Regions from separate parts of the Arsenicicoccus sp. UBA2120 genome, predicted to be linked through region 1. Evidence: riboswitches for the same ligand, from Rfam matches in the RefSeq annotation. Region 1 holds a riboswitch; the other holds the start of a gene.
The links. Region 1 has a riboswitch for cyclic di-AMP ahead of B2P18_RS06135 (transglycosylase family protein). Riboswitches for the same ligand answer to the same signal wherever they lie in the genome.
Positions count from the first base shown of each region.

Region 2: another riboswitch for cyclic di-AMP. It lies ahead of B2P18_RS18515 (C40 family peptidase); the one in region 1 lies ahead of B2P18_RS06135 (transglycosylase family protein).

Region 1 covers NZ_DCYC01000042.1:395-4,959, reverse strand. The annotation lists gene B2P18_RS06140 (transglycosylase family protein) at 1-692, shown strand, start outside; cyclic di-AMP (ydaO/yuaA leader) riboswitch at 1,118-1,261, shown strand; gene B2P18_RS06135 (transglycosylase family protein) at 1,270-1,806, shown strand; tRNA gene B2P18_RS06130 (tRNA-Thr) at 2,130-2,202, shown strand; gene B2P18_RS06125 (glucosyl-3-phosphoglycerate synthase) at 2,449-3,495, shown strand; gene B2P18_RS06120 (ATP-binding protein) at 3,845-4,480, opposite strand.
Region 2 covers NZ_DCYC01000109.1:27,278-31,005, reverse strand. The annotation lists gene B2P18_RS18515 (C40 family peptidase) at 13-846, opposite strand; cyclic di-AMP (ydaO/yuaA leader) riboswitch at 847-991, opposite strand; gene B2P18_RS18510 (metal-dependent transcriptional regulator) at 1,171-1,881, opposite strand; gene B2P18_RS18505 (pyridoxine/pyridoxamine 5'-phosphate oxidase) at 1,973-2,722, opposite strand; gene B2P18_RS18500 (hypothetical protein) at 2,771-3,145, shown strand; partial or broken gene B2P18_RS18495 (citrate synthase 2) at 3,153-3,728, shown strand, end outside.

The DNA of each region.
Region 1 (4,565 bases):
ACGCTCAGGCCGCAGACGGCGTCTGGGACCGCGTCGCTGCCTGCGAGTCCGGCGGCAACTGGTCCATCAACACCGGCAACGGCTACCAGGGTGGGCTGCAGTTCAAGGGCAGCACCTGGCGCGCCTACGGCGGCTCCGGCTCGGCCGCCTCGGCGTCCAAGGCCGAGCAGATCCGGGTCGCCAAGCGCGTCCTGGCCGCTCAGGGCCCCGGCGCCTGGCCCGTCTGCTCCCGCAAGGCGGGTCTGACCCGCAGCGGCGGCGGCGCCGACAGCAGCAGCCCGGCCACGACCTCGCGCGCCTCGCGCTCCACCGAGCGCAAGGTCGTGTCCTCCTCGGAGCCGCGCAGCACCAAGCGCTCCACCTCCAAGAAGGTCGTCGAGCAGGCCGCGCCGAAGCGCGCGACCACCAAGCGCTCGACCACCAAGGCCACCTCGCAGGGCTCGGCCTCGTCCTACCCCGGCGCCAGCGCGTTCGTGCTGGGCGACAAGGACGCCGCGGTGACCCTGCTGGGCAAGCGCCTGCAGGCGCACGGCTTCGGCAGCTTCTACAAGGTCGGCGCGGGCCCGACGTTCACCCAGGTGGACAAGGCGGCGGTCGCGGCCTTCCAGAAGTCCCTGGGCTGGAGCGGCTCCGACGTGAGCGGCTACCCCGGTCCGGTCACCTGGGCCAAGCTCATGGCCCCGGCCAGCTGACGCGAGCCTCAGGCACGCATCACCTCACGTGTGGGGGTCGACCCGATCGGGTCGACCCCCACACGCTTGTGCGCGTCCGAACATGTGGTTTCCGACGCGAACTGACACGCTCACGACGTAGATGTGACGCATCCCACAAAGACGCACCGTACGTAACGGAAACAAGGGGACATCCGGGACTAGAGCGGACCATCACGGGGGCGATTGGTCACTGTGAGCGACCACCACCGAAGCCTGAGTCGAACCTGTGGTTTGTCTCGAACGTATAACGGGCCCTAGAGTCCTCCTTGACGTCGCCGCCGCCCCTCCGGGCCCGGCGGCTTGTCGCGGAGAGAACCTCTCCGTCTCGGGCACAACTACATACCCCCGAAATTCAGCAGCGCATGCCCCCTACGCCGAGCGTCATCCAGAGGGCAACCCCGTCGGACACACCAGCTCCGAGCGCAGGATGACAGTGGAGGACCCAATTCGACCCGCCTCGCGGGTCTTGGGGTGAAGCCGCAGCAGCGGCCGGGCACCTGACCGCCCGAACCCGACAGCTCACTTCACAGGCGTCGTCAGGAGAGGAACTCCCCCCATGCGTTACACCCCCCGTCATTCCGGCGTGCCCAAGCGCGTCAAGCGCATCGCCACCGTCGGCCTCACCACGGCCGCCCTCGCGATGGGTGGCGGCATCGCCGCCGCCGGCTCCGCCAACGCCGCCTCCGTCGGCACCTGGGACAAGGTTGCCGCCTGCGAGTCCGGCGGTCGCTGGAACATCGCCACGGGCAACGGCTACTACGGTGGCCTGCAGTTCTCCCGCTCCACCTGGCTCGGCTACGGCGGTGGCGCCTACGCCCCGACCGCCAACCGCGCCTCCAAGGCCCAGCAGATCGCCATCGCCGAGCGCGTCCTCGCCGGCCAGGGCCCGGGCGCCTGGCCCGTCTGCTCCCGTCGCGCCGGCCTGACCCGCGGCGGCGCCGCTCCGGCCTCCCGCTCCACGGTCCGCAAGGTCGTCAAGAAGAAGCGCGTCGTCAAGAAGAAGCGCTACGTCGCCAAGAAGCGTTACGTGCTCAAGAAGCGCTACACCCGCTCGGGCAAGCGCTACTACGTGCGCGTCTACGTCCGCCGCTGATCGCGGGGCGTCGCGCACGCCCTGCCCCAGCCCGTGACATCGAGGGCCGGCATATCTCCGAGGGGGATGCCGGCCCTCCGTCATGCCCGGACGCACGTGCTGCGCTGACGCCTCACCTGTCTCGTGCTGCAGGGCGAGACGCCCTCGCCGACGGTTGCACCTGCGCTGGTGCCTCGCCTGTCTCGTGCTGCAGGGCGAGACGCCCTCGCTGCGGGGTGCGAGTGCGGCGTTCGGGACGTCGTTTAGGGCACGTCGGGCGACCCGACTAGGATCTGACGGCAGGTATGACGGAGCCCGCCGCGCGACGGAGCCGCCGCCATCCCGCTGGAGTGGCGCAATCGGTAGCGCACCTGTCTTGTAAACAGGTGGTTGAGGGTTCGAGTCCCTTCTCCAGCTCTTGACCAGGAGAAGACCTACCTCCAGGTCGCCTTCGTGCGCGCTCGGTGCAGGGCGCTTTCGGCTTGGGTGCCGCAGGGAACAGGGACCGGGACGCGGACTCCGGGCGGACTTCGACATACGGGACGCTCCGAGAGGTGGGGCTGGCCAGCTCCCCCCGTCGCACCCGATGACCCCCACGCTGCTGCTGCCCCGCCCCCGCGCCGTGATGCAGCATAATGAGTAAGCGGATGCAGTTTGCTGTGGATGGGAGAGGCCCTTGTGCAGGACGTCATTGCCACGGTCGAGTCGCTGATGGGATCCAGACCTCTTGCCCGACTACCGGCTGCCGGACCGGCTCAGGCTCTCGGCCGCGGCATGAACCCTGTGCACCAAGGGTGGTTCGCGCGCAACACGTCATCAACGCAGGACTGGCCGCTGGCGCGACTGCTGTCGCTGAAGGAGTCGACGACGATCGCTGTGGTCATCCCGGCGCGGGACGAGCAGCAGACGGTTGGTCAGGTCGTGGGTGAGATTGCCAACGACCTGTCTGGCCTCGTGGATGAGCTCCTGGTCCTCGATTCGCTATCCTCCGACCGGACCGCCAGCGTGGCCCGCGCCGCAGGCGCCACGGTGTGGTCAGTCGAAGACATCAGGCCCGATCTGGGGGTGAGGGCCGGCAAGGGCGAAGCCCTCTGGAAGTCGCAGTTCGTGACGTCGTCCGAGATCGTCGTCTTCATCGACGCAGACCTGACTGGCTGGGGCACGCACTTCGTCTCCGCCCTCCTCGGCCCGTTGCTCTCGGACCCGGACTCGTTGCTGGTGAAGGGGTTCTACGATCGAATCCTCGACATGGGCGATGGGATCTCGTCAGAAGGGGGTCGGGTGACGGAGCTGGTGGCGCGCCCCTGGCTGGCGCTGAACCGACCCTCCTTGTCGTGCGTCGTTCAGCCCTTGGCCGGTGAGTGGGCCACCCGGCGATCGCACCTCGCCTCCCTGTCGATCCCCTACGGGTATGGCGTGGAGCTTGCGACCCTCCTCGATACCGAGTCGCGACACGGGGTGAATGCCATCGCGCAGGTAGACCTCGGGCATCGGGCGCACTCCCACCAGAACCTGCACGACCTTGGTGCTATGGCCACCGAGATCCTGGCCGTAGCGGATCGCCGCCGTCGCCTGCAACAGCCCGACGAGATCGTTCTGCCGCGACTTGGGCGTGATCGCACGTGGACCGAGCGTCGAGTCGTCACGGCTGAGAGACCGCCCTTCGAGACGTTGGAGGCGGGTCCCCGGGTCGAGAAGGCCCGTCGATAGCCGCGTGAACTGAATCGCGGTGCCTGGACACTGAAACTGGATGCCGCGTCTGAGACGTACGACGGTCGACTCCGCCCCTCAGCTCACCCAGGCATCAGGCATGACGGAGAGGAGCCTCAGAACCACGTCCGAGACGCCCCTTTGATGTCATGCCTCGTGCCGCACCCTCCGCATTGTGAGTCAGGGCCGATTGACAGCGCGCCTAGGGTGACCGCCGTGACGAATGTCAAGGGACAGTAGGAACTGCCCGGGGGCGGATATGAAACCTGCCCGCTGACGGCCACGAGAACTGCCAGGTGGTGGCCATGGGATCTGCCCAGGGGGCTGTGGCCACCACCGACCAGGGTAGTCAGCTCAACGGGCTCACCCCTTGGCCGGCGAGTGCTTGAGTAAGTCGCACACTGTCTCCGCTGGTCTGGCAGACGTGGGCGTGGTGCAGCAGCCGGTCGACGGTCGCGGTGGCCAGCGTCTTGGGCATCAGTTCGTCGAATCCGGACGGGTGCAGGTTCGAACTGATCGCGACGGAGCGTTTCTCGTATGCGGCGTCGACGAGTCGGTAGAGCCCTTCGGCGGCATCGGCGGCATCGGCGGCGACGGGCAGCAGGCCGATGTCATCGACCACCACGAGGTCTGCACGCAGGACCCGGGCGATCGCCTTCGACACGGTGTCGTCGGCACGGTGGCGGCGCAGCAGGACCCCGAGGTCTTCCAGGGTGAACCAGGCGACGTTGAGTCCCTGTTCGACGGCCTGCTGCCCGAGCGCCTCCAGCAGGAACGTCTTCCCGGTCCCTGACGGCCCGCACACCACGAGGTTCTCTCGCCGGTGGACCCATTCCAAGGTCCGCATGGCCTGCTGGGTCGGGGCCGGGATCGAGGAGATCTCGGGCTGCCACGCATTGAAGGTCTTCCCGGTCGGGAACCCCGCGGCCGCCCGCCTGGTGGCCAGGGCGGAGCGTTCTCTGCCAGCGACCTCCTCAGCGAACAGCGCCTTGAGAACCTCAGCCGGTTCCCACCGCTGGGCCTTCGCGGTCGCGACGACCTCGGGGCGTGACGACGGATGTGCGGCAGCC
Region 2 (3,728 bases), on a different contig from region 1:
AGGCTCGACCGATCAGGCGCGGCCGTAGCTCACGTTCTTGCTCCAGATCTTGTGCAGGCCCGTGGTGCGGCCGGTGCGCGGCGAGTCGTACATCATGCCGCCGCCGGCGTAGATGCCCACGTGGAAGGCCGGGGAGCCGAAGAACACGAGGTCGCCGGGCTGCGGGGAGGACACGCGACGGGTCGCGCGCTGCTGAGCGGCAGCGGTGCGCGGGATGGACTTGCCGTTGGCGCGGAAGACATAGCTGGTGAAGCCCGAGCAGTCGAAGCCGGCCCTGGTGGTGCCGCCGTAGCGGTAGTAGATGCCGGACAGGCTCGCGGCGGTGCGGAGCACCCCACCGCCGGCGACGGCGCGCGGAGCTGGGTTGGCGGCCTTCTTGACGACCTTGCGCGCGACGGTGCGGCGCACGGCGGTGCGGGAGGCGCGGGTGTAGGTGCGGTTGACGCGTCGCACCGCGGTGCGACGGTAGGTGCGCGAGGTGCGGGTGTACTTGCGCTTGGTCGAGTAGCGCTTGCGCTTGACCGTGGCCTTCTTGCGCTTGACGGCGGTGCGCTTGGTGACGGTGCCGCGGACCTTCTTGAGCTTGGACTTCTTGACCCCGGCGAGCGAGACGCGGCCGAGCTGGCCGACGGCGGCGACGGAGGGGGCAGCGACGCTGACCGGAGCAGCGGCAGCGGCCGGGGCGGCCGTGGCGGGCATCGACGCGGCGATGACCATGCCACCGGTGGCGGCGACGACACCCGCGACCTTGGTGGCCGGCGCGGCGGCGTGCTTGGCCGCCTTGATCAGGAGACTGGCGGAGGAGACGTCGGCAGCGCGGTGCCGACCGGGGGTGCTAATGGACACAGTTGACCTCTCGAACGCCTACGAAGTTAGCTGTCGGGTTCGGGCGGAAAGGTATGGCCCGGCCACTCTCGTGGCTTCACCCCGGGACGCTTGCGCGCCAAGGTGGGTCCCCCGCTCCTGTCAGCGGAATAAGCAGAACAGCAGAAGTGACAGGACTCGGCGTCTCCTGCTGCAGCCCCTCCAGGGGGAGAAGGGCCGTGAAAGAAGGTAACGGACACCCCCGGGATTGTCACGTTCAGATCACAGGCAGGTGAATCACAGGCGCCCTCCGTGGGTACGGCTGCTAGTGCCCGCACCGGACACACATGCGTGCGATAACCACTCTCAGTCGGACGTCACGGTGTCCACGAACACATGGCTCGCCACATCCACCGGGAGCGAAACCCCCTGCGAGTCAGTGGAATTCACGCCCACGACGATCACCCGGTCGCCCTCCGAGGTCACCCGAACCCGGCCACCGGGCAGCGCTCCAGCGGCCGTCAGCAGGCCGAGAGCCTCGTGATCCACCTGCACCGGCTCGCCGATCCGACGGACCGTGACTGTGACGGAGGTCACGGAACCATCCACGACGGAGTGCAGCGGGACCAGTCCGGGGTCCTTGCCGTCCGTGCCGACCGACCCCAGCTCGTCCAGACCGGGGATCGGGTTGCCGTACGGCGAGACGTGGTCGTCGCCGATGAGGCCGAGGATCTTGCGCTCGACCCGCTCGCTCATCACGTGCTCCCAGCGGCAGGCCTCGTCGTGGACGTGCTCCCACTCCAGGCCGATCACGTCCAGGAGCAGGCGCTCGGCGAGGCGGTGCTTGCGCATCACGCGCATCGCCCGAAGCCGACCGTCGGCGGACAGCTCGATCTCGCGGCTGCCGGCCACGTGCAGCAGACCGTCCCGCTCCATGCGGGCGACCGTCTGGGACACCGTCGGCCCGGCGTGACCGAGTCGCTCGGCGATGCGGGCGCGCAGGGGCTTCACGCCCTCTTCCTCCAGCTCGTAGATCGTGCGGAGGTACATCTCGGTCGTGTCGATCAGGTCAGTCACGGGTCAAGCCTGCCACGCGCGCCTGTGGACTTGCTTTGCGCCGCGCACGACGCAGCGCCGCCCGGCACGAGGACGGGCAGGATCGGGCAGATCAGGGCATCTTGCGGTGCCGCCGCCAGGACGCGGCGTCGTCGAGGTCGCCCTCCCCCACCCTCTCGTAGGCGATGCGGTCGTGCAGGCGCGACGGCTGACCGGCCCAGAACTCGATCTGGTCGCACGCGATCCGCCAGCCGCAGAAGGACGGCGGCATCGGGATCTCGGCCTCCTCACCGTCACGGGTGAAGCGGGCGGCCTGCTCGGCATACCGCCGCTGCAGCTCCTCCCGGCCGTCGACCGGCGAGGACTGCTCGGACGCCCAGGCGCTGACCTGGGAGCCCCAGGGCCGGGTGCGCCAGTAGCCCTCGAGCTCGTCCCCGTCCAGCGGCACCGCCCGACCCCGGAACCTGATGACGCGGTAGAGCGCGGACCAGCGCAGCGTCGCCGCCACCCGCGGCTGCTCGCCGATCTGGCGCGCCTTGGTGGAGCCGCTGTCGGTGATGAACCCCGGACCGGCGGGCGTGAAGAACTTCATCAGGACGGGACGCACGTCCGGGAGGCCGTCCGCACCGACCGTGGCCAGGTCGAGGCAGTCGGGCTCGGTGTGCCCGCCGCTGGACGCGTCGTGGGCGACGGCCTCCGCGAGCCAGGTCGACGCGAGCGACCAGGGGCTGTCCCCCAGCGTCGCCTCGTCCAGACCCGTGCCGGCGTAGTCGACCCGCCGGATGCCCTGCACCCCCGCGCCGCGCGTCCCCTGGCCCTGCTCGTCCGTCGCCCGCGGGTCGGTCACGTCGTTCTGCGTCATACCCCGAGACTAGGCTGACCCGGTCACCGCGTCCTGAGGAGGTCCGTCATGGCACGAGGCAAGGTCGGCGCCGTCAACAACCTGGTCAAGCTCGGCGTCAAGTACGGCCCGATCGTCTACGAGGCGGTCAAGCACGGCAAGGAGCCCGCGCGCGAGCTCGCCGAGCGGCAGGTGGCGCGCAGCAGCGCCCGCCGGCGCGCCCTCGAGCACGCCCACCACCTCGTCGACGGCTCGGTCCTCACCGTCTTCGACGGGGACCAGCGGCTCTTCGTCGTGTTCAACGGGGACACGCCCGTCGCTTCGCACCCGACGAGCAAGAAGAAGACGTTGCAGGCCCTCATCGACGGTTACGACCTCGACAAGCGGGTCCGGCCGACCCCCAGACGCCGTATGACGCCGCGGGTCAAGCGCACGGGTGGGTGACCGCGAGGTGGGCGGCACAGCCGACTTCGTCACCGAGATCGCCGAGGCCGATCGCGACAGCGGCATCCTGCGCTATCGCGGGGTCGACCTGCGCGAGCTCGTCGGCCACGTGCCGTTCGAGCAGGTGTGGGGGCTGCTCGTCGACGAGGCGCTGCACCCCGGCCTGCCGCCCGCCGAGCCCTTCCCGCTGCCGGTGCGCACCGGTGACGTGCGGGTCGACGTGCAGAGCGCCCTCGCCCAGCTCGCCCCCGTCTGGGGCTTCCACCCGCTGCTCGACATCGACGCGACGCAGGCCCGCGAGGACCTCGCCCGGGCCTCGGTGATGGCCATGTCCTTCATCGCGCAGTCCGCGCGGGGCGAGGACCTGCCCGCCGTCCCTCAGCGCGAGGTCGACCGCGGCCGCTCGATCGCCGAGCGGTTCATGATCCGGTGGCGCGGCGACCCCGACCCGCGGCACGTGGGGGCGGTCGACAGCTACTGGGTCACGGTGGCCGAGCACGGCCTCAACCCCTCGGCGCTGACCGCCCGGGTCATCGCCTCCACGGGCGCCGACGCGGCGGCCTGCCTGTCCGGAGCCGTCGGG